3 regions of the Streptomyces parvus genome follow, and region 1 is predicted to be linked to each of the others. Evidence: riboswitches for the same ligand, from Rfam matches in the RefSeq annotation. Region 1 holds a riboswitch; each other region holds the start of a gene.

Region 1 (7,312 bases):
CCAGATCCTGTCGCCATCGCCGTGCGGGGGGCCACGGTTACCGGGTGGCCGAAAGCTGCGGGGCAGCAGAGTGCCAGCCGGGGGAACGCGCTTTCGGGGCCCGCGGCCTGGGACGATGCGATGGTGGCAGGTGACTGCCTGACACCTTGCGGCCATCCGCCCCCGCCGTCGCGGTGCCTTCCGGCCGCCGGCGGGCCTCGGCGTTTCCGGCCACGCGCGCGCTCCTGGGCCCATCCACCCCGTGGACCTGGTCTATACCTTCACAACGCCCCACCCCTACACTCGCGCCGGTGCTGAAGGGACGCCCCGCACCGGCGTGCGGGGACGGCGTGACATCGGCGGGGGAGCCAGGGATGTTAGAGGTGCTGGGGCTGGACGCGCGGACGGAGCTGGTCTACCGGCTCGTCCTGGAGGAACCGGAGCTGCGGTTCGACGAGATCGTGGCGCGGCTGGGGCGGAGCGAGGAGGATGTGCGCCGGGCCCTGGACCAGTTGGCCGAGCTGTGTCTGCTGGACGACGGCCCCAGCGGTACGGAGCAGGGCCCGCCGGTCTTCCGGGCCCTGGATCCGGCGGCCAGCCTGCCGTTCCTCCTCTCCCGCCGGGAGGCGGAACTGGCCCGGCAGCAGCGCGGACTTGAAGTGGCCAGGGACGCGATGTCGGCCCTCACCACGGACCGGGGACGGCGGGCGGGCGGCTTCGACGTCGTCAAACGGCTGGAGGGGCTCGACGCGGTCCGCGAGCGGCTGACCGAACTGGCCGAGCTGGCCAGGGCGGAGTGCCTCTCGCTGCTGCCCGGCGGCGCGCAGTCCCCGGACACGCTGGAGGCGAGTTGGCCGCTGGACCGGCGGGCGCTGGAGCGCGGGGTGCGGCTGCGCAGCATCTACCAGGACAGCTTCCGCAACGACCCGCCCACCCTGCGCTATGTGAACCGGCTGGGGTCGCTCGGCGCGGAGAGCCGGACGCTGCCGACGCTACCGCTGGTGATGGTGGTGGTCGACGGTGAGGTCGCGCTGGTACCGCTCGACCCCGACGACGGGCGGGCGGGCGCCCTGGAGTTGCGCAGCAAGGGGGCCGTCGCGGTGGCCCGGATGCTGTTCGAGCAGCTGTGGGCGGACGCCACCCCGCTCGGCTCCGCTCCCGCCCGCGACGGCAACGGGCTGACCCCGCAGGAGGACGAGTTGCTGTCGCTGCTGGCGAAGGGGCACACGGACGCGACCGCCGCCCGCCGCCTGGGGGTGTCCCTGCGCACCGTGCGCCGGATGAACGCGGAGCTGACGGCCCGGATGCAGGCCCGCAGCAGATTCCAGGCGGGCGCCGAGGCGGCCCGGCGGGGCTGGGTCTGACCGGGCCGCACCGGGTGAACCGGGTCAACGCGCTGCCCGTGTCCTGTTGCGACACATCACCGTTGCCGGACCGCAATGCGGACAGGGGGTGACGCTGGCCGGACGCGTCCCATAGATTTCCTGCCCATCGCACCGGTGATCAGCGAGGGGACGGAGCACCACATGGCGGAATCGCCCACACCAGCACCACCTGTCTCACCAGCTACGGGGCAGCGCGGACCGACCCCGAAGTCCATAGCCGTCTGGAGCCTGGTGGCCCTGGCCGGCGCCATCGGCTGGGCCACCCTCGCGCTCTCGCGGGGTGAGGAGGTATCCGCCGCCTGGATGCTGGCGGCGGCCCTCGGTTCGTATGCCATCGCGTACCGCTTCTACTCCCGGTTCATCGCCAACCGGGTGCTGAAGACCGACAAGAACCGCGCGACCCCGGCCGAACGGCTGGACAACGGTGTCGACTTCCATCCCACCGACCGACGGGTGCTGTTCGGCCACCACTTCGCCGCCATCGCCGGAGCGGGTCCGCTGGTCGGGCCCGTGCTCGCCGCCCAGATGGGGTATCTGCCCGGCACGATCTGGCTCGTCGTCGGCGTCATCTTCGCCGGCGCCGTCCAGGACATGGTGACGCTCTTCTTCTCGACCCGCCGCAACGGCCGTTCGCTCGGTCAGATGGCGCGCGACGAGATCGGCCCGGTCGGCGGGATCGCCGCCCTGGTCGCGGTCTTCATCATCATGATCATCCTGCTCGCGGTCCTCGCGCTGGTCATCGTGAACGCGCTCGCGCACTCGCCGTGGGGCGTCTTCTCCATCGGCATGACGATCCCGATCGCCCTCTTCATGGGCGTCTATCTGCGTATCCTGCGGCCCGGCAAGGTCAGCGAGGTCTCCCTCATAGGCGTCGCGCTGCTGCTGCTCGCGATCGTCTCGGGCGGCTGGGTCGCCGAGTCGTCCTGGGCGGACTTCTTCACGCTGGAGCCGGGCACGCTGGTCATCTGGATGATCGCGTACGGGTTCCTGGCCTCCGTGCTCCCCGTGTGGCTGCTGCTGGCCCCGCGCGACTACCTCTCCACCTTCATGAAGGTGGGCACGATCGGGCTGCTGGCGGTGGGCGTGGTCGTCGCGCTGCCGACCCTGAAGATGCCCGCGGTCACCGACTTCGCCTCCAGCGGCTCGGGCCCGGTCTTCGCCGGCTCGATGTTCCCGTTCGTCTTCATCACCATCGCCTGCGGCGCGCTCTCCGGCTTCCACTCCCTGGTCTCCTCGGGCACCACGCCGAAGATGGTCCAGAAGGAGACGCAGATCCGGATGATCGGCTACGGCGCCATGCTGGTCGAGTCGTTCGTCGCGATCATGGCGATGATCGCCGCCTGCATCATCGACCCCGGCCTCTACTTCGCCATCAACGCGCCCGTCGGCGTGATCGGCGACAGCGTCCAGTCCGCCTCGCAGGCCGTGGCCGACTTCGGCTTCACCATCACCCCGGACGCCCTGGCCCAGGCCGCGAAGGACGTCGAGGAGGCGAGCCTGCTCTCCCGGACCGGCGGTGCGCCCACGTTCGCGCTGGGTATGGCGGAGATCTTCTCCGCGGTGGTCGGCGGAACCGCCATGAAGGCGTTCTGGTACCACTTCGCCATCATGTTCGAGGCGCTCTTCATCCTCACGACGGTGGACGCGGGCACCCGGGTCGGGCGCTTCATGCTCCAGGACATGCTGGGCAACGCCTACAAGCCGTTCCGCGAGGTCAGCTGGAAGCCGGGCGTCTGGTTCGCCAGTGCCGTCGTGGTCGGCGGCTGGGGCTACTTCCTCTGGGTCGGCGTGCACGACCCGCTGGGCGGCATCAACCAGCTCTTCCCGCTCTTCGGCATCGCCAACCAGCTGCTGGCCGCCGTCGCGCTGGCCGTCTGCACCACCCTGCTCGTCAAGTCCGGCCGCCTGAAGTGGGCGTGGGTCACCGCGGTCCCGCTCGCCTGGGACGTGGCGGTCACGCTCACAGCGAGCTGGCAGAAGATCTTCTCCGACGACGTGAAGGTCGGCTTCTTCGCCCAGCGCGACAAGTACCAGGCGGGCATCGACGCGGGCGAGGTGCTGGCGCCGGCCAAGTCCATGGACGACATGCGGACCGTCGTCACCAACTCCACGGTCGACGGGGTGCTCAGCGCGCTGTTCGCGCTCCTCATCATCGTGGTGCTCGTGGACGCCGGCCGGGTCTGCTACAAGGCCATCCGCGACCCGGAGAGCGTCAAGCTCCACGAGACGCCGTACGTCGGGTCCAGGCTCGTCGCGCCGGCCTCGCTCTTCGCCACCAAGGAGGAGAAGGCCGAACTGGCCGCCGCCGGCGTCGGACCCGAGGGCGGCATCCGCAAGGAGCCGGCGGAGACGGGGAGCCGGACATGACGCTCGCGGACGTACGACGGGTGGCCGGACGGATCCGCTGGTACGTCCGTGAGCTGACCGGTGAGTCCGCGTACGACCGCTATGTGGCGCACGCCAGGACGCACGATCCGGACGCGCCGGTGATGACCCGTCGCGCCTTCGAACGCAGCCGCACGGACGCCCGCGAGGCGGATCCCCGCGAGGGCTTCCGCTGCTGCTGAGCCCGTCGGCCGAACCGGGGCCGCCGCATCCCGTCCAGGGGCGCGGCGGCCCCCTTCCGTGGACCCGCCCCGGGCGTGGCCGTGCGGGACGCCGAGCCCCTCACCGTACGAAAGGATGTGCCCATGACACCGCGCTCCCGGTCGCCCCGGCTCCGGCCCCTCCTTCTGACCACGGCGCTGGCCCTGGCCCTGGCGGCGACAGGCTGCGGCACCGAGCCGGCGCCCGGCTCGCAGACGGCGGCGGACAGGAGTTCCTCGGCCGGTGCGGCGCCCGGCCGGGCGGAGCTGGAGGCGCGGGCGCGGGCCGTGCAGACCGTCGCGGAGCATGTGTGGGTGACCGAGGCCGCGGGTTACGCCCTGGCCCGCCAGTCGGTCGGGGTGCTCGGCGAGGACGGGTTCGGCAGCGTCTACACCGACCCGGACGGCGGGCAGATCCGGCTGTCGGTGGAACGCCTCCCGCACGCCGGCGCCGACTGCACGGAGGGGCCCGCGTCGGGCAGCGGCCGGGAGCCCCTGGTGACCTGCGAGCGGGACGGCGAACAGTGGTACCGGGCCACGGAGTCGGGCCACGCGTACGCCCGGGAACAGGGCGACCTGGTCGTGACGTTGAGCGGAACACGCCAGGACGTGGACCGGGCGACGCTGCGGGCGGCAGCCCTGGCCGCCCACCGCGCCGACGACCACGAGCTGGACCAGGTACTGCCGCCGCCCGGCGAGGCCGCCGGTCAGCAGCCGGTCGAGCGGGGGGACCTGCCGCCGGTGGGCGACGGCGCCCCGAACAACGATGTGGGAGCGAGTGGCTGACATGGGAACCGACGCGGGAGCGAGCGGCTGATGGATCTGACGATCAGGGCGGCGGAGCCCGGCGAGTACGCCGTCCTCGGCGAGATCATCGCCGAGGCGTATCTCGGCGAGAGTCTGCTGGACGGCCCGCAGGACCCGTATCTGCTCAAGCTGCGGGCGGTCGGACAGCGCGCGGCCGAGGCCGAGGTCCTCGTCGCGCTCGACGCGGACGGGGCGGTGCTCGGCGGTGTGACGTATGCCGCACCGGGCACCCCGTGGCGCGACATCGCCGGTCCGGACGAGGCCGAATTCCGGATGCTGGCCGTGGCCCGCGAGGGGCGCGGACGGGGGGTGGGAGAGGCCCTCGTGCGGGCGTGCGTCGAGCGCGCACGGGCCACCGACGGCGTGCGGGCTCTGGTGCTGTCGACACAGCCGGCCATGCTCGCAGCCCAGAGGATCTACCGTCGGCTCGGCTTCGTACGGACCCCCGAACGGGACTGGGAACCGGTGCCGGGACTAGGGCTCATGACCTTCCGGCTGGAGCTGGAGGCTCCCTCCTGAGGGGCGCGCCGAATCGTCGCGACACAACATGTGGGGGCCGCTTCATCCGGCGGCCCCCACATGTATGCTCGACTTCGCTGTCGCCGCAGGGGAATCCGGTGCGAATCCGGAACTGTCCCGCAACGGTGTGATCAGTGCGCTTTTGCGCACCTTCAAGTCCGAAGACCTGCCGACAGCGCGTCCGGCTCGACCGAACCGGACGCCAGACGTCCGGGCCTCGCGGACAGGCCGGTGGACGCCGTCAGCAGTGCTGCCCCGCCCCGGGTTTCGCGCTGCCCGGCTCCCCCTCCTTCCGCCGGCCCCAGCCGAGCGAGGGAAAGCCCAGTGACCATCGCGCCCGCCGATCCGGTTTCAGCCACCGAATCCGCCGTGTCCGCAGCGTCCACCACGGCCGGGAAAGCCTCCGACGACGGACCCGGGACCGCCCTGCTGCGGACCCTGACCGACCTCACCGTCGATCTTCCCGACACCGACCCCGGCCGGGTCGCCGCCGCAGCCCTGCGCGGGCGCAACGCCCGCTCCGACGAGGCCGAGCTGCGCTCGCTGGCCACCGAGGCCGCCGCGGGGCTGATCTCCGAGGACCCGGCGTACTCCCGGCTGGCCGCCCGGCTGCTGACCCGCACGATCGCGGACGAGGCGGCGGGCCAGGGCGCCACGCACTTCTCCGCCTCGGTCGCCGTGGGCCACCGCGAGGGCCTGATCGCCGACCGCACCGCCGCCTTCGTCGAGCTGCACGCGAAGGCGCTGGACGAGCTGGTGGAGCGGACGCTGGCCGAGGGCGCGGACGACCGCTTCGGCTACTTCGGTCTCCGTACGCTGCACAGCCGCTACCTGCTGCGCCACCCGATCACCCGCCAGGTCATCGAGACCCCGCAGCACTTCATGCTGCGGGTGGCCGCGGGCCTCGCCGAGGACGAGTCGGCTCGGGCGCTGGACGAGGTCGCCGCGCTCTACGGGCTGATGAGCAAGCTGGACTACCTCCCCTCCTCACCCACCCTCTTCAACTCCGGTACGCGGCACCCGCAGATGTCCTCCTGCTATCTGCTGGACTCGCCGAAGGACGAGCTGGACTCGATCTACGACCGCTACCACCAGGTGGCGCGGCTCTCGAAGCACGCGGGCGGCATCGGCCTGTCGTACTCCCGCATCCGCGCCCGGGGTTCGCTGATCCGGGGCACCAACGGGCACTCCAACGGCATCGTGCCGTTCCTCAAGACGCTGGACGCCTCCGTGGCTGCGGTGAACCAGGGCGGCCGGCGCAAGGGCGCCGCGGCGGTCTACCTGGAGACCTGGCACGCGGACATCGAGGAGTTCCTGGAGCTCCGCGACAACACCGGTGAGGACCAGCGGCGTACGCACAACCTGAACCTGGCCCACTGGATCCCGGACGAGTTCATGCGCCGGGTCGACGCGGACACCGAGTGGTCGCTGTTCTCCCCGGCGGACGTGCCCGAGCTGGTCGACCTGTGGGGCGACGCGTTCGACGCCGCCTACCGCGCCGCCGAGGCCGAGGGCCTGGCCCGCAAGACGATGCCGGCGCGCGAGCTGTACGGCCGGATGATGCGGACCCTCGCGCAGACCGGCCAGGGCTGGATGACGTTCAAGGACGCCTCCAACCGGACCGCCAACCAGACCGCCGAGCCGGGCCGGGTCGTGCACTCGTCGAACCTGTGCACGGAGATCCTGGAGGTCACCGACGACGGCGAGACGGCCGTCTGCAACCTGGGCTCGGTCAACCTGGGCGCGTTCGTCGCGAACGGCTCGATCGACTGGGAGCGCCTGGACTCCACCGTCCGTACGGCGGTGACCTTCCTGGACCGGGTCGTCGACATCAACTTCTACCCGACCGAGCAGGCCGGGCGCTCCAACTCCCGCTGGCGGCCGGTGGGGCTGGGCGCGATGGGCCTCCAGGACGTCTTCTTCCAGCTGCGCCTGCCCTTCGACTCCCCCGAGGCCCGCGCGCTCTCCACGAAGATCTCCGAGCGGATCATGCTGGCCGCGTACGAGGCGTCCTGCGACCTCGCCGAGCGCTCGGGC
Region 2 (7,312 bases), 3.5 Mb from region 1:
AGGTCGCACCCCGCGGACCCGTGCGCGAAGAGCGGGGCGACGAGGTCCGTCCCGCACATGTACGCGTCGAGATTCCGGCCGGGGCGGCCCGTCGCCAGGGAGTGGTAGCCCGGATCGATGTAGTCCGGGCCGACCTTGTGCGGCGAGACGGCCAGCCCGCGCGCGGCGAAGGCGGCCATCAGACCGGTGGCGACGGTGGTCTTGCCGCTGTTGGAGGCCGGCGCGGCGATGACCAGACGGGGCACACTCACCACTCGATGCCCCTCTGGCCCTTCTGCCCCGCGTCCATCGGGTGCTTGACCTTCGACATGTCGGTCACCAGGTCGGCGGCCTCGATGAGCTTGTCCGGCGCGTTGCGGCCGGTGATCACCACATGCTGGGTGCCGGGCCGGTTCCGCATGACCTCGACGACCTCGTCGGTGTCGATCCAGCCCCAGTGCAGGGGATAGGCGAACTCGTCGAGCACGTACAGCTTGTACGTCTCCGCCGCCAGGTCCCGCTTGACCTGCTCCCAGCCCTCGCGGGCCTTCTCCTCGTTGTCGAGCTGGCCGTCGCGCTGGACCCAGGACCAGCCCTCGCCCATCTTGTGCCAGTCGACGGTGCCGCCCTCGCCGCTCGCTCCCAGCACCTTCAGCGCGTTCTCCTCGCCGACCTTCCACTTCGCGGACTTCACGAACTGGAACACCCCGATCGGCCACCCCTGGTTCCAGGCCCGCAGCGCGAGCCCGAAGGCGGCGGTGGACTTGCCCTTCCCGACGCCCGTGTGGACGAACAGGAGCGGGCGGTTGCGCCGCTGACGGGTGGTGAGCCCGTCGTCCGGCACCGTGGTCGGCTGTCCCTGTGGCATTAAGCGGCCCTCCCGGCTGCGGTGACGTCCTTGACGAGCCCGGCGATCGAGTCGGCCCGCAGCTCGTCGAGCGTGACGGCGGTGCCTCCCAGTTCCCGGGCCAACTCCCCGGCGAGACCGAGGCGTACGTACCCCGACTCGCAGTCCACGACGACGGATGCCGTCCCCTCGGCCCGGTGCAGCCGCCCGGCCCGCCCCGCGAGCGCCACGGGATCCGGCCCGCCGGTCGCCCGTCCGTCCGTGACGACGACGAGCAGGGGCCGCCGCGACGGATCGCGCAGCCGCTCCACCCGCAGCACGTCATGGGCCTTGAGCAGCCCGGCGGCCAGCGGCGTACGGCCTCCGGTCGGCAGCGACTCCAGCCGGGAGGCGGCCGCGTCCACGGACGAGGTCGGCGGCAGCGCCACGTCGGCCTCCTTGCCCCGGAAGGTCACCAGACCGACCTTGTCCCGCCGCTGGTAGGCATCGAGCAGCAGCGACAGCACGGCCCCCTTGACCGCACTCATCCGCTGCCGGGCCGCCATCGACCCGGAGGCGTCCACGACGAACAGCACGAGGTTGCCCTCACGCCCCTCCCGGGTCGCCTGCCGCAGATCGTCCCGGCGCACCACGAGCCCGCGCCCGGCCCGCCCGCGCGCACGCTGGTGCGGGGCGGCGGCCTGCACGGTCGCGGCCAGATGCAGCTTGGTCAGCGCCCCCTCGGGCCGCCGCGCGCCGGTGGTACGGCCATGCTCGGTACGGGCCCGGGAGCGCCGCCCCGCAGCACCTTCGCCGAGCCCCGGCACGCTGAGCATCTTCGTCCGGAACGGCTCGGCGGAGGCCACGGGCTGCTGCTCGCCCCCGGCGGGCCGTCCGGGCGTGTCGGGCGCGCCCCGGGGGGCCGGGGACGGAGAGTCGCCCTCCGAGCCCCGGGGCGGCGTACGGTCCTCCCCGTCGGCCTGCGGCGGCACCCCACCGCCCCCACCGCCGTCACCGCCACCGTCGGGACCGGGGTCGGGGTCGTCGTCGTTGTCCTGCCCCTGGTCCCCGCCGGCCTCGTCCAGGGTCTGGTCGAGCTTGTCCTCGTCGAGACCGGGCGCGTCGAACGGGTTGCGCCGCCGCCGGTGGGGGAGGGCCAGCAGGGCCGCCCGGCGTACGTCGTCGGCGGTGACCTCCTCGCGGCCGGCCCAGGCGGCGAGCGCGGTGGCGGTACGGGCCATCACGATGTCGGCCCGCATCCCGTCGACCTCGAACGCGGCGCAGGTGGCCGCGATCTGCCGCAACACGCCGTCGCTCAGCACGACCCGGGGCAGCAGGACGCGCGCGGCGGCGATCCGCTCGCGCAGGGCGCCCTCCTCCTCGGCCCAGCGCGCGGCGAAGCCCTCGGGATCGTCGTCGTACGCGAGCCGACGGCGCACGACCTCGACCCGCTCGTCGGTGTCCCGGGACGCGGAGACCTCCACGGTCAGCCCGAACCGGTCCAGCAACTGCGGCCGCAGCTCGCCCTCTTCCGGGTTCATCGTCCCGACCAGCAGGAACCGCGCCGCATGCCGTACGGAGACGCCTTCGCGCTCGACGTACGAGGCGCCCATGGCCGCCGCGTCCAGCAGCAGGTCCACCAAGTGGTCGTGGAGGAGGTTGACCTCGTCCACGTACAGGATCCCGCGGTGCGCGTCGGCCAGCAGCCCCGGCTCGAACGCCTTCACGCCCTCCGAGAGCGCCCGCTCGATGTCCAGCGCCCCCACCAGCCGGTCCTCGGACGCCCCGACCGGCAGCTCCACGGTCCGCGCGGCCCGCGACACCCCGGCCGCCTCCGCGTGCGGCCCATCAGGACACGCAGGGTCCGGCGAGACCGGGTCACAGGAGAACCGGCACCCCGGTACGACGGAGACCTCGGGCATCAGCGCGGCCAGCGCCCGCACGGCGGTGGACTTGGCGGTCCCCTTCTCACCCCGCACGAGCACCCCGCCGACGGCCGGACTGACGGCGTTCAGCAAGAGCCCGAGCCGCAGATCGTCCTGCCCGACGATCGCGGTGAAGGGATACGGCGTACTCACAAGGCCTCCTCGTCGACATGCTGTTCAGCTTCTACGGGACCGGTCGCACCAAGCCCCTGGGGCGTGGCGATCTCACGCCCCTCCGGCGACGGAGCAGCGGGGTCCGGGGCAGCGGCCCGGACCGCCGAACCACCCGCACCCGGCGTCGGCGCCCCCGGCGGAACGAACGGCAGCCCCCCCGGCGCACCCCCCTCGATCAAGCGCCACAACGCATCCGTGTCCGCGTGCTCCTCCACCAGATCCCCGAGCCGGTCCAGCTGCTCCTCCCGCAGCACCCCGAAACTCGTGTCCGGCGCGGGAACGAACCGCCGCCCGGCGGCCCGGGCCACCTCCACCAGGAACCGCCGCCGGAACGCATCGCTCTCCAGCGAGCCGTGCCAGTGCGTCCCCCACACCGCCCCCACCCGGCACCCGTCCAGGAACGGCTCCCCGCTCCGTACGTCGGCCACCCCGTGGTGGATCTCGTACCCCTCCACGGTCTCGCCCAGCGCCGAACCGACCGGCCGCGCCAGGGTCTTGTCCCGGTCGAAGCGAATCCGCACGGGAAGGACCCCCAGCCCGGCCACGACCCCCGCCCGCGACTCCACCTCGTCCTCGATCCGCTCACCGAGCACCTGGAACCCGCCGCAGATCCCCAGCACGGGCCGGCCCTCCGCAGCCCGCCGCACCAGCGCCTCCGCGAGGCCGCGCTCCCGCAGCCAGGCCAGCGCCTTCACCGTGCCGCGCGTCCCCGGCACGATCACCAGGTCCGCGTCGGCCAGCTCCTCCGCCCGGTCCACGAACCGCACGACGACGCCCGGTTCGGCGGCCAGCGCGTCCACATCCGTGAAGTTGGACATCAGCGGCACCGCGCAGACCGCGACCCGCAGCACGTCCTCCCCCTGGGGCGGCGCCACGACCGACTCCCGCACCGCCCCCCGCAGGGAGACCCGCAGGCCGTCCTCCTCGTCGATGCCGAGCCCGTGGGCGTACGGCAGCACCCCGTACGTCCGCCGCCCGGTCAGCCCGTACAGCATGTCGAGGCCCGGCTCCAGCAGCGAGACGTCCCCCCGGAACTTGTTGACCAGGTAGCCCGCGACCAGCGACTGGTCCTCTGCGCTCAGCAGCGCCGTCGTCCCGAAGAACGAGGCGAAGACCCCGCCGCGGTCGATGTCCCCGACGACCAGCACGGGGAAGCGGGCGGCGCGCGCGATCCCCATGTTCACGATGTCGGTGCGCCGGAGGTTGATCTCGGCGGGGGAGCCGGCCCCCTCGCAGATCACCGCGTCGTACGTCGACCGCAGCTCCTCCAGGCAGGCGGTCACCGTGCCGAGCAGCGCCTCCTGACGGCCTCCGTGGTACCCGCGGGCGCTCATCTCGCCGACCGGCTTCCCCATCAGGACGACCTGGCTGGACCGGTCGCTGCCGGGCTTCAGCAGCACCGGGTTCATCAGGGCCGTCGGCTCCACCCGGGCGGCCTGCGCCTGCATCGCCTGGGCCCGCCCGATCTCCGCACCCTCGCGGGTCACGAAGGAGTTGAGGGACATGTTCTGCGCCTTGAACGGCGCGACCTTCACGCCCCGGCGCACCAGCCAGCGGCAGATGCCCGCCGTGACGACGCTCTTGCCCGCGTCCGAGGTCGTTCCCGCGACCAGCAGCCCGCCGCCCCTCATGCCCGCCCCCGTTCCCGTACCGCACGCGACCGTGCCGTACTGCTCCCCGCTATACCGTTCCCTGCCGTACCGCTCATGCCCGACCCCGCTTCCGCCCCGCGACCGACCGCCGCGCGGCCAGGCGGCCCGCAGCCAACCGGCCCGCCACGCACACCCCCAGGGCCAGCGCGCTCACCCGGCGCGACAACCGCACCGCGCGCTCGATGTCCGCGCCCCGCACGTCCCGCCCGGCCGCCCCGTTCAGCACCGGCCGGTGCTCGACGCGCCCCGCGTACGCGAGCGTGCCGCCCAGCCTTACGCCGAGCGCCCCCGCGAACGCGGCCTCCACGGGTCCCGCGTTCGGACTCGGGTGGCGGTGCGCGTCCGCCCTCCAGGCGCGTACGGCCTCCGCGGGCCGCCCGCCGCCGACCACGGCCAGCGCGGCCGTCAGCCGGGCGCCCGGCCAGCCGGCCACGTCGTCCAGGCGGGCCGAGGCCCAGCCGTAGCGGCGGTGGCGGGGCGACTTGTGGCCGACCATCGCGTCCAGCGTGTTCACCGCCCGGAACCCGACCAGCCCCGGCACTCCGCCGATCGCCCCCCACACCAGCGCACCGACGACGGCGTCCGAGGTGTTCTCGGCGACCGACTCCACGACCGCGCGGGCGATCCCCGGCCCGTCCAGCGCGTGCGGATCGCGCCCGCACAGATGCGGCAGCCGCTCCCGGGCCACCTCCAGGTCCCCGGCGGCCAGCGCGCCCCCGATGGCGCGGGCCTCCCGGCCCAGCGACGTACCGCCGACGACGGACCAGACGGTGGCGGCGGTCAGCGTGACGGCGAGCGCGGGGCGTCCCCCTACGGCGCGGGCGGTCAGCGCGGCGGCCCCCACGGCGCCTCCGGCGCACACCAGGGTGTGCAGCGCGCCCCGGCCGCGGTCGTCGCGCCACAACAGGGACTCGACCCGCGCCGCGGCGCGGCCGAATCCGGCGACGGGGTGGCCCCGGCGGGGATCGCCGAGCAGCGCGTCGGCGATCAGCCCGGCCGTGGCGCCGTACGCGAAGACACGGTCGGCACGCACGGCTCAGCCCGTCGCGGAAAGAGGCGTTCCGACACGGAGGGGGACAGGAAGCGGCGCACGGCGGCCGGGCATGGCGTAGGTCCTCACTCAGGGTCCGCGCCCTGGTTCGACGTGACCGGCGACGAGAGTCTCCTGGCTCCCGGATCCGCAGTTCCCCCGGCCTTCCAGCCCGCGTACCGCGAGCCGTGACGTCCGGTGTGGGGGAGTGCTCCCCGGTGACAGTGGCGGGACCGCGCCGGATTCACACCGGCTTCCTCTGCTGTCGCCGTAAATGGCTCAGGCAGTCCACCACGCCCCGAGAACAGCCGTCAACTCGCTGTTGACCTGCGGGGCTCCACTGTGGGCGGACGCACATCGGGCCGGACACACGAGGGTGTGTCCGGCCCGGGGGAGTGCGGGGTACGGGGTCAGGCGACGATCAGATAGATCCCGTACGAGACCGCCGCCACGCAGAGCCCGAAGCAGGCGTACGCACCGGTGCGGGCCAGCGCGACCGATCCGCCGGAGGCGCTGCCTCCGGCCGTCGCGGACTGCTTGGAGAGGGCGACGATGCCCAGGGTGAAGAGGCCGACCAGCGCGACGGTGACCACGAGGCTGACACCGAAGACGGAGGCGAGAGCTGCCCAGTCGATTTTCATGCGGATCTTTCCTTACACCTTGGCCGGCGGCCGGGCCGGGTCGTCGGGAGCCGAGGCCGGGATGGTGGTGATGAGGTCGGCGGCCGGGACCCCGACGGGCGGCGGCTGGACCGCGGCGATGGCCGTGGTGACGATGCCCTGGGGCTCGTCGCCGTCCGCGTCGTTGACGTTGGTGTGGTCCACGGGCTGGCGGCGCGAGGCCAGCCAGATCGCGAAGGAGCCGCCGACGAGCAGGATCGCGGTGACGGCGATGCCCCACGTGCCCTGCTTGGTCAGGAACTCGGCGGCGGCGCCGACCAGACCCGCCGCCGGCAGCGTCAGACCCCAGGCGACGAACATCCGGGTGGCGGTGGACCAGCGGACCACGCCGCCCTTGCGGCCGAGGCCCGCGCCCATCACGGCGCCGGAGCAGGACTGCGTGGTGGAGAGCGAGAAGCCGAGGTGCGAGGAGGCCAGGATGACGGTCGCCGCACTGGTCTGGGCGGCGAAGCCCTGCGGCGGCCGGAGGTCGGTCAGGCCCTTGCCCATGGTGCGGATGATGCGCCAGCCACCGAGGTAGGTGCCGAGCGCGATGGCGACACCGGCGGAGACGATGACCCACAGCGGCGGGTTGGAACCGGGGGCCAGGACACCGCTGGTGACCAGGGCGAGGGTGATGATGCCCATCGTCTTCTGGGCGTCGTTGGTGCCGTGGGCGAGCGAGACGAGACCGGCGGAGGCGATCTGCCCGGCCCGGTAGCCCTTGGCGGTCGACTTCAGTTGGTTCGGGTCGGTGACGTTCCGGTTGATCCGGTACGTCAGCCGGGTGGCCAGCATCGCGGCGATGCCGGCGACCAGCGGGGCGGCGATCGCGGGGAGCAGCACCTTGGTGACGACGGTGCCGCCGTTGATCGAGGACCAGCCGGCCGACATGACCGCGGCGCCGATCAGACCGCCGAACAGGGCGTGGGAGGAGCTGGAAGGCAGCCCCAGCAGCCAGGTCAGCAGATTCCACAGGATGGCGCCGACGAGCGCCGCGAAGATGACCTCGGTTCTGAGGCCGTCCTCGTTGACAATCCCGCCGGAGATCGTCTTGGCGACCTCCA
Region 3 (7,312 bases), 1.1 Mb from region 1:
GCTCCCGGTAGCCGGTGGCGAGCACGACGGCGTCCGTGACGAGTCGGCCCCGCGCCTCCTGCTGACCGTGCTCGACGCTCAGCTCGATCCGCCCTGCCCCCGTGGTCGCGGCGCCGGTGACCTCGATGCCGGGCGTGAGCGTGACATCCGGCCACTCGCCGCCGAGGCTGCGCCGGTACAGCTCGTCGTGGATGTCCCCGAGCGTGTCCCCGCTGACGCCCTTGTACAACTGCCACTGGCGGGGCAGCAGCCGGTCCCGGGTGGCCTGCGGGAGGCCGTGGAAGTAGCGGGTGTAGTCGGGGGTGAACTGTTCCAGGCCGATCTTGCTGTACTCCATGGGCGCGAAGGCCGGCGTGCGGGCCAGCCAGGTCAGCCCCTCCGCCCCCTGGGGTCTCGACCGCAGCAGGTCCAGCAGGACTTCGGCGCCCGACTGGCCCGAGCCGACGACGGTGATGTGGCGGGCGGCCAGCAGCCGGTCCCGCTGGGCGAGATAGTCCGCCGAGTGCAGGACGACGGAGGCCGGGTCGCGGACCAGCTCCCGCAGCGGTTCGGGGACATGGGGTGCCGTGCCGACGCCGAGGGCGAGGTTGCAGGCATGGGTCAGCCCGCTCGTGGACGTCTCCCCGTCGGGGCCGAGCCGGGTGAACTCCACGGCGAACGCGCCTTGCCCGGGGTCCCAGGCGATCGTGTCGACGCGGTGTCCGAAACGGGTGGAGGGCAGTTCGGTGCTCACCCAGCGCAGATAGTCGTCGAACTCCGAGCGGTGGATGTGGAACCGCTCGGCGAAGTAGAACGGGAAGAGCCTGCGACGGATCTTGATGTAATTCAGGTACGACCAGGGGCTGGTGGGCTCCACGAGGCTCACCAGGTCCGCCAGGAAAGGCACTTGCAGGGTCGCGCCCTCGATGAGCAGCCCGGGGTGCCAGTGGAACGCGGCGCGCTGCTCGTGAAAGGCGGTGCGCAGCCCGGGAACGCCGTCGGCCAGTGCGGCGAGCGAGAGGTTGAAGGGCCCTGCCCCCACCCCCAGCAGATCGAGGGGCGGCGTGCGCGGTCCGGGTGTCATCGGGTTCCTCCGGCGGGGGTCGCGGGTGCGGCGCGGGCCGGCCCCGGGCGAGTCGTGCGCATCGTCGACGTCATGGCGACAGCCTTTCCGTCTCGGGAGCCTCGGTATCTTCGGCCGCCGGGGCTTCGCTCGCTCCACGGTCCGCGGCCGGTCGGCTCGTGGCACGGTCCGCCGCCGCCGTGACGAGGTCGAGCAGCGGGAGCAGGTCGGCCGTCGCGGCGTTCGGGTGCAGCAGGGTGGCCTTCAGCCAGAGGCGGCCGCGGCCGTCGCCGTCCTCCGCCACCGCACGGCCGAGGACGGCCCGCCCCTCGGCGAGCAGGGTGCGGCGGACCGCGGCCACCACGGCGTCGCCCTCCTCGTCGGGCAGCACGTCCGCCACGGCGGGGCGGAACAGCACGGTGCTGATCCCGATCCCCCCGGGGCGCAGGCGGAGCCGGGGGTGCGCGTCGACGGCCCGGCCGAACTCGTGCGCCGTCCGCACACAGTGCTCGACCAGTTCCGCGAGTCCCCGGCGACCGAGCGCCCGGAAGGTGACCGCCATCTTCAGGGCGTCGGGGCGACGGGTGGTGCGGATCGAGCGGCCCAGCAGATCCGGGAGCCCGGCCTCGGTGTCGTCGTCGGCGTTCAGGTAGTCGGCGCGCAGGGACAGCGGGGCGAGCATCGCGGCGTCGGCGACCGCCAGCACACCGGCGGCGACCGGCTGCCAGCCGAGTTTGTGCAGGTCGAACGTGACGGTGGCGGCGTGCTCCAGGCCCGCGAGCTGGGGAGCCAGGCGCTCACTGAACAGCAGCGGACCGCCGTACGCGGCATCGACGTGGAGCTGGGCGGTGTGCCGTTCGGCGAGGCGAGCGATCTCCGGGAGCGGGTCGATGCGCCCCTCGTCGGTGGTCCCGGCGGTCGCGACGACCAGGAGCGGCGATCCGGCGAGGCCGGTCAGGGCGCGGTCGAGGGCGTCCGGGTCGATCCGGCCCTCGTGGCAGGCGACCACCGTGGGGGCGGGCAGGCCGAGCATCCAGGCGGCGCGGTGGACGCTGTGGTGGGCGTTGGCACCGGTGACCACCCGCAGCGGGCCGCCTGCCGCCCGTTCCCGGGCGAGGAGCAGGGCGACCAGGTTGGATTCGGTGCCGCCACTGGTGATGAGCGCATCGGGGGCGGGTGCCGTCGGGTGGACGAGCCGGGCCAGGGCGGCCGTGGTCAGGTCCTCGATCACCCCGGCGGCGGGCGCCTGGTCCCAGGAGTCCATGGAGGGGTTGAGGGCCGCCCCCGCCAGCTCTGCCGCGACGGCCACGGCGAGCGGCGGGCAGTGCAGATGGGCGACGCAGGCGGGGTCGGCCGGGTCCGCCGCCCCTTCCGCGACCGCGCGCACGACGTCCCCTAGCGCGGCCTCGGGGCCGACGCCCTCCTCCGGCAGGACCGGGGAGCAGAGGGCGCGGGTGCTCCGCGCCACGGCGTCGGGCCCTCCTGCGGGCAGCGGCCCGCCCCGGGTCCGGGCGGCGTCCCCCAAGACGTTTAGGACGAGGGTGCTGAGGGCCCGCAGGTGCTCCGGCCCGTGCGCACCGCCCGCGACGAGCCCTCCCCGTACGCCTTGAGCGCCGGGACTCGACGGCGTGCCGGCGCTCGCGCCCAGCCCCCCGCGTTCCACGGGGGGTTCACCGGGGGTCGGGAGCGGAGCAGGCGGCATGGCGAGGACCTTCGGTCGTGGTACGGACAGGTCTACCGGAGCGGGGGCCGCGCGGGGCGACTTCGGGAGCGGGACGATCCCCTCACCGGGGCTCGCCGGTTAGGCTAACCTAACTTATGGGGTGAACGACGCGCGATCCGCTGCCCGGGGCAGGCTACTTCGCGTACCAGAGGCCCGAGTTGTCGGATTCCGACTCCGCCGCCCGGCGCAGTGCGGACGGGTCGTCGTAGCGCAGGCCGTGCCACCGCCCCGCTGTCCGCCCGACGATGCCTTCCGCCGCCTCGTCCAGGCGTCGGTCGTCCACCTCATGGCATGTCACTTCCCGCACGTACCCCGCCCTTTCGTGATCTTCGGTCCGGAAGCGGCACGCTATCAGCGGGCTCGGACACGCACCGGTGCGGACGGGTTCGGCCCGGTGCGGGAGCGGCGGCGGCCGCTCCCGCACCGGGCCCGGTTCACGCCGCTCAGGATGGCAGCTCCGCACGGACCTTCCGCGCGGCGGCGACCAGGTTCTCCAGGGAGGCCCGGGTCTCGGGCCAGCCACGGGTCTTCAGGCCGCAGTCGGGGTTCACCCACAGCCGTTTCGCCGGGATGGCCTCAAGCCCCTTGCGCAGCAGGGCCGCTGCCTCCTCGGTGCTGGGGATGCGAGGGGAGTGGATGTCGTAGACGCCGGGTCCGGCCTCGCGCGGGTAGCCGTGGGCGGCCAGTTCGCGGGCGACCTGCATGTGGGAGCGGGCGGCTTCCAGGCTGACGACGTCGGCGTCGAGGTCGTCGATGGCCTGCACGATGTCGCCGAACTCGGCGTAGCACATGTGGGTGTGGATCTGGGTCTCCGGCCGCACACCGGCGGTGGCCAGCCGGAAGGACTCCGTCGCCCACTCCAGGTAAGCGGCGTGGTCGGCGGCGCGCAGCGGGAGCGTCTCGCGCAGCGCCGGCTCGTCGACCTGGATCACCGACGTGCCGTTCGCCTCCAGGTCGTCGACCTCGTCCCGCAGGGCGAGGGCCACCTGGCGGGCGGTCTCGCCGAGCGGCTGGTCGTCGCGGACGAAGGACCAGGCGAGCATGGTGACCGGCCCGGTGAGCATGCCCTTGACCGGGCGTTCGGTGAGCGACTGCGCATACGCGGTCCAGCGCACCGTCATCGGCCCGGGGCGCGAGATGTCCCCGGCGAGGACCGGCGGGCGGACGTACCGGGTGCCGTAGGACTGGACCCACCCGTGCTGGGTGGCGAGGCAGCCGGTGAGCTGTTCGGCGAAGTACTGCACCATGTCGTTGCGTTCGGGCTCGCCGTGCACGAGGACGTCGAGCCCGGCCTTCTCCTGGAAGGCGAGCACCTCGCGGATCTCGTCCTTGATGCGCTCCTCGTACCCGGCCCGGTCGATCCGTCCCGCCCTCAGGTCCGCCCGTGCGGTGCGCAGTTCGGTGGTCTGCGGGAAGGAGCCGATGGTGGTGGTCGGCAGCAGCGGCAGCCCGAGGTGGGCGCGCTGCGCTGCGGTCCGCTCGGCGTACGGCTGGGATCGGCGGCCGTCCGCGTCGGTGATGGCCGCCGTACGGGCGCGTACGGCCGGGTCGCGGGTGATCGCGGCATCGGTGCGGGAGGCCAGATCGGCCCGGTTGGCGGCGAGTTCGGCCGCGATGGCGTCCGTGCCGGAGGCCAGACCGCGGGCCAGGACGACGATCTCCTCGGTCTTCTGCCGGGCGAAGGAGAGCCAGCGGGCGATCTGCGGGTCGATGTCGCGCTCGGCCTCCGCGTCCAGCGGGACGTGCAGCAGGGAGCAGGAGGCGGAGACCTCGACGTGGTCGGCGAGGCCGAGCAGGGTGCCGAGGGTGGCGAGGGACTTCTCGTAGTCGTTGATCCAGATGTTGCGGCCGTTGACGACGCCTGCGACCAGCCGCTTGCCGGGCAGCCCGCCGGCGGCCACGAGGTCGTCCAGGTTGCCCGCGCCGGTCCCGGTGAAGTCGAGCGCGAGCCCGTCGACGGGGGCCTTGGCCAGGACCGCCAGCGCCTCGCCGAGCCGCCCGAAGTAGGAGGCGACCAGCAGCTTGGGCCGGTCGGTGACTCCGCCGAGCTCGCGGTAGGCGCGGGCGGCGGCGTTCAGCTCGGCGGGGGTGCGGTCCTGGACGAGGGCGGGCTCGTCCAGCTGCACCCACTCGGCGCCCGCCGCACGCAGGTCGGCGAGGACTTCGGCGTACACGGGCAGGAGCCGGTCCAGCAGGGTGAGCGGCTCGAAGCCGGCGGCCACACCGGGGGCCGCCTTGGCGAGCAGGAGGTAGGTGACGGGGCCGACGAGGACCGGACGCGGGGTGTGGCCGAGCGCGAGGGCCTCCTTGAACTCGGCGACCTGCTTGGCGGAGTCGGCGGCGAACACCGTGTCCGGCCCCAACTCGGGTACGAGGTAGTGGTAGTTGGTGTCGAACCACTTCGTCATCTCCAGCGGCGCGACGTCCTGCGTGCCGCGGGCCATGGCGAAGTAGCCGTCGAGGGCGTCGGCGCGGACCGCGTCGCGGTGCCGCTCGGGGACGGCGCCGGCCATGACGCTGGTGTCCAGGACATGGTCGTAGTACGAGAAGTCACCGGTCGGGACTTCGTGGACGCCGGCCTCGGCGAGCTGCTGCCAGGCTGCGCGGCGCAGTTCCGCGGCGGTCTGCCGGAGGGCGTCGGCGCTGACGCGGCCCTTCCAGTAGCCCTCGACGGCCTTCTTCAGTTCACGGTTCCGACCCTGGCGGGGGTAGCCGTACACGGTGGCCCGTGCTGCCGCGGCTGGGGGCTTCGCTGTCACGTGACTCTCCTTCGCGAGCGTGTCTGCGGTGCAGATCCCGGGACGGGACGCGGTCGCGAAGGGATGACGCATCGGGCGGACACCGGGCCACGTCCAACCGTGCCCGTCCACCTGATGGTTCCGCCGACCCGCCCACGAGGTCACCGAGATCTCCGCACGCGAACGGTCGCGTGCGGGCAACGGGCAGGTCTTCGGACTCGCGGGCCCGTCTGCCGGGGCAGACACCTAATGGCCGTCGCTTCCCAGACCCGGCCGGGCCCAGTGCGTATGACGGCGGTCGTTCCCACTCACCGCTGCGGGGCAGTCCCGGATTCCCACCGGGTTCCCTCTTACGACACCCCGCCTGGCGGACAGGGCGAACCAGCTGCACCGGCCAGCCTAGGCGGACGGCCACCGGGCGCACACCGCTGTTCACACTGCGGACGGTGACGTGAGACACGGACGGCCCTTTCCGGCCGTCTCCGGCCCGCATCGCCCGGGGCGGTCCGGTGCACCGGTGTACGCCTCGTACCCGCGGCACCCGTCCCGCGAGCGGCGCGCCGACGCTCATCCAGTTCCCCGACCGTTCGACTGCTGGCCATTCGCTCCCTGACCGTCGGTCAGGTCGCTCGTCTCGACTGTGCGGAGGCAGTGACCCGGATGTAACCGAATGGCGTAGGAGAATGCGGAACCACGGAGCGTCACAAGCCGTTCTTCTTCCCACTACCCGGGCCTGCCGATCCCCGGCAGGCCCGATCGAGGAACGGAAAACGTCATATGAAGAAGACAGTCGGGTGGGCCCAGGACGGCGACGACTGGACGATCACCGTGAACGGCACGCAGTACCGCGCGGTCGAGCGGCCGACGGACGGCCGGGTGGACAATTACCTGGTGCGAGGTGACGACCTGAGCGCCGAGTGCCCGAGCCTCGGTCATGGACTGGGCGTCATCCGGGAACACGAGTCCCGGCGCTGACCCCGGCCGGTCAGCCGAGCGGGCCGCCCACCGAACCGTCCGCGCCTTCCGCCGGGCGGCCCGCCGCCCCCTCGTCGCCCGCCGCCTTCTCGCCGCGCGGCCCCTGCCGCAGCAGATAGGTGTCCATGATCCAGCCGTGCCGTTCGCGGGCCTCCGCGCGCAGGCGGCTGATCTCGTCGGCCACCTCGTCGAGCGGGCCGGAGACCAGGATCTCGTCGGGGGTGCCGATGTACGCGCCCCAGTGGATCCACAGGCCCCGGCCCGTCAGACAGCTGAACGTCTCATGGCCGTCGAGCATCACGACGATGTCGCCGTCGTCCTCGGGGAAGCCCTGGGCCAACCGTCTGCCGGGGGTGATGCGAAGGGGGCGGCCGACCTGGTTCAGGGTGACGCGGTGCCGGGCGGCGAGGGCGGAGACGCTGCTGATGCCGGGGATCACCTCATGGCCGAATTCCACCGTGCCGCGCCCCCGGATGTCGTCGAGGATCGCGAGCGTGCTGTCGTACAGGGCCGGGTCGCCCCACACCAGGAAGGCTCCGCACTGCCCCGGTGCGAGCTCCTCGATGATCAGGCGTTCGCAGATGTCGGCGCGGCGGTGGCGCCAGTCGTGCACGGCGGAGGTGTAGCGCGCGGCATCGTCCTGGGTGCGGTCGCGCCACGGGTCGCCGGCCTCCACCACGCGGTAGGGGCCCGTGAGGTGCTCGTCGAGGAGGTCGCGCCGCAGCCGGGTCAGGGACTCCTTCTCCTTGCCCTTGCCGAGCACGAAGAAGACGTCGGCCCGGCGCATGGCCTTCACCGCGGCGAGGGTCAGATGGTCGGGGTCGCCGGCGCCCA

The links. Region 1 has a riboswitch for cobalamin ahead of RNL97_RS22515 (ribonucleoside-diphosphate reductase subunit alpha). Riboswitches for the same ligand answer to the same signal wherever they lie in the genome.
Region 2: another riboswitch for cobalamin. It lies ahead of RNL97_RS06850 (cobalamin biosynthesis protein); the one in region 1 lies ahead of RNL97_RS22515 (ribonucleoside-diphosphate reductase subunit alpha).
Region 3: another riboswitch for cobalamin. It lies ahead of metE (5-methyltetrahydropteroyltriglutamate--homocysteine S-methyltransferase); the one in region 1 lies ahead of RNL97_RS22515 (ribonucleoside-diphosphate reductase subunit alpha).

What each region holds. Positions count from the first base shown of each region.
Region 1 covers NZ_CP135079.1:4,737,676-4,744,987, reverse strand. Annotated here, with positions in the region: gene RNL97_RS22540 (helix-turn-helix transcriptional regulator) at 354-1,343, shown strand; gene RNL97_RS22535 (carbon starvation CstA family protein) at 1,506-3,731, shown strand; gene RNL97_RS22530 (YbdD/YjiX family protein) at 3,728-3,931, shown strand; gene RNL97_RS22525 (hypothetical protein) at 4,055-4,735, shown strand; gene RNL97_RS22520 (GNAT family N-acetyltransferase) at 4,766-5,275, shown strand; cobalamin riboswitch at 5,340-5,463, shown strand; gene RNL97_RS22515 (ribonucleoside-diphosphate reductase subunit alpha) at 5,600-7,312, shown strand, end outside.
Region 2 covers NZ_CP135079.1:1,273,188-1,280,499, reverse strand. Annotated here, with positions in the region: gene RNL97_RS06870 (cobyrinate a,c-diamide synthase) at 1-254, opposite strand, end outside; gene cobO (cob(I)yrinic acid a,c-diamide adenosyltransferase) at 248-847, opposite strand; gene RNL97_RS06860 (putative cobaltochelatase) at 847-2,883, opposite strand; gene RNL97_RS06855 (cobyric acid synthase) at 2,880-4,535, opposite strand; gene RNL97_RS06850 (cobalamin biosynthesis protein) at 4,609-5,589, opposite strand; cobalamin riboswitch at 5,715-5,846, opposite strand; gene RNL97_RS06845 (hypothetical protein) at 5,997-6,227, opposite strand; gene RNL97_RS06840 (inorganic phosphate transporter) at 6,240-7,312, opposite strand, start outside.
Region 3 covers NZ_CP135079.1:5,877,119-5,884,430, reverse strand. Annotated here, with positions in the region: gene RNL97_RS27475 (lysine N(6)-hydroxylase/L-ornithine N(5)-oxygenase family protein) at 1-1,063, opposite strand, end outside; gene RNL97_RS27470 (pyridoxal phosphate-dependent decarboxylase family protein) at 1,134-2,744, opposite strand; gene RNL97_RS27465 (hypothetical protein) at 2,899-3,048, opposite strand; gene metE (5-methyltetrahydropteroyltriglutamate--homocysteine S-methyltransferase) at 3,209-5,524, opposite strand; cobalamin riboswitch at 5,702-5,891, opposite strand; gene RNL97_RS27455 (hypothetical protein) at 6,281-6,478, shown strand; gene cobF (precorrin-6A synthase (deacetylating)) at 6,489-7,312, opposite strand, start outside.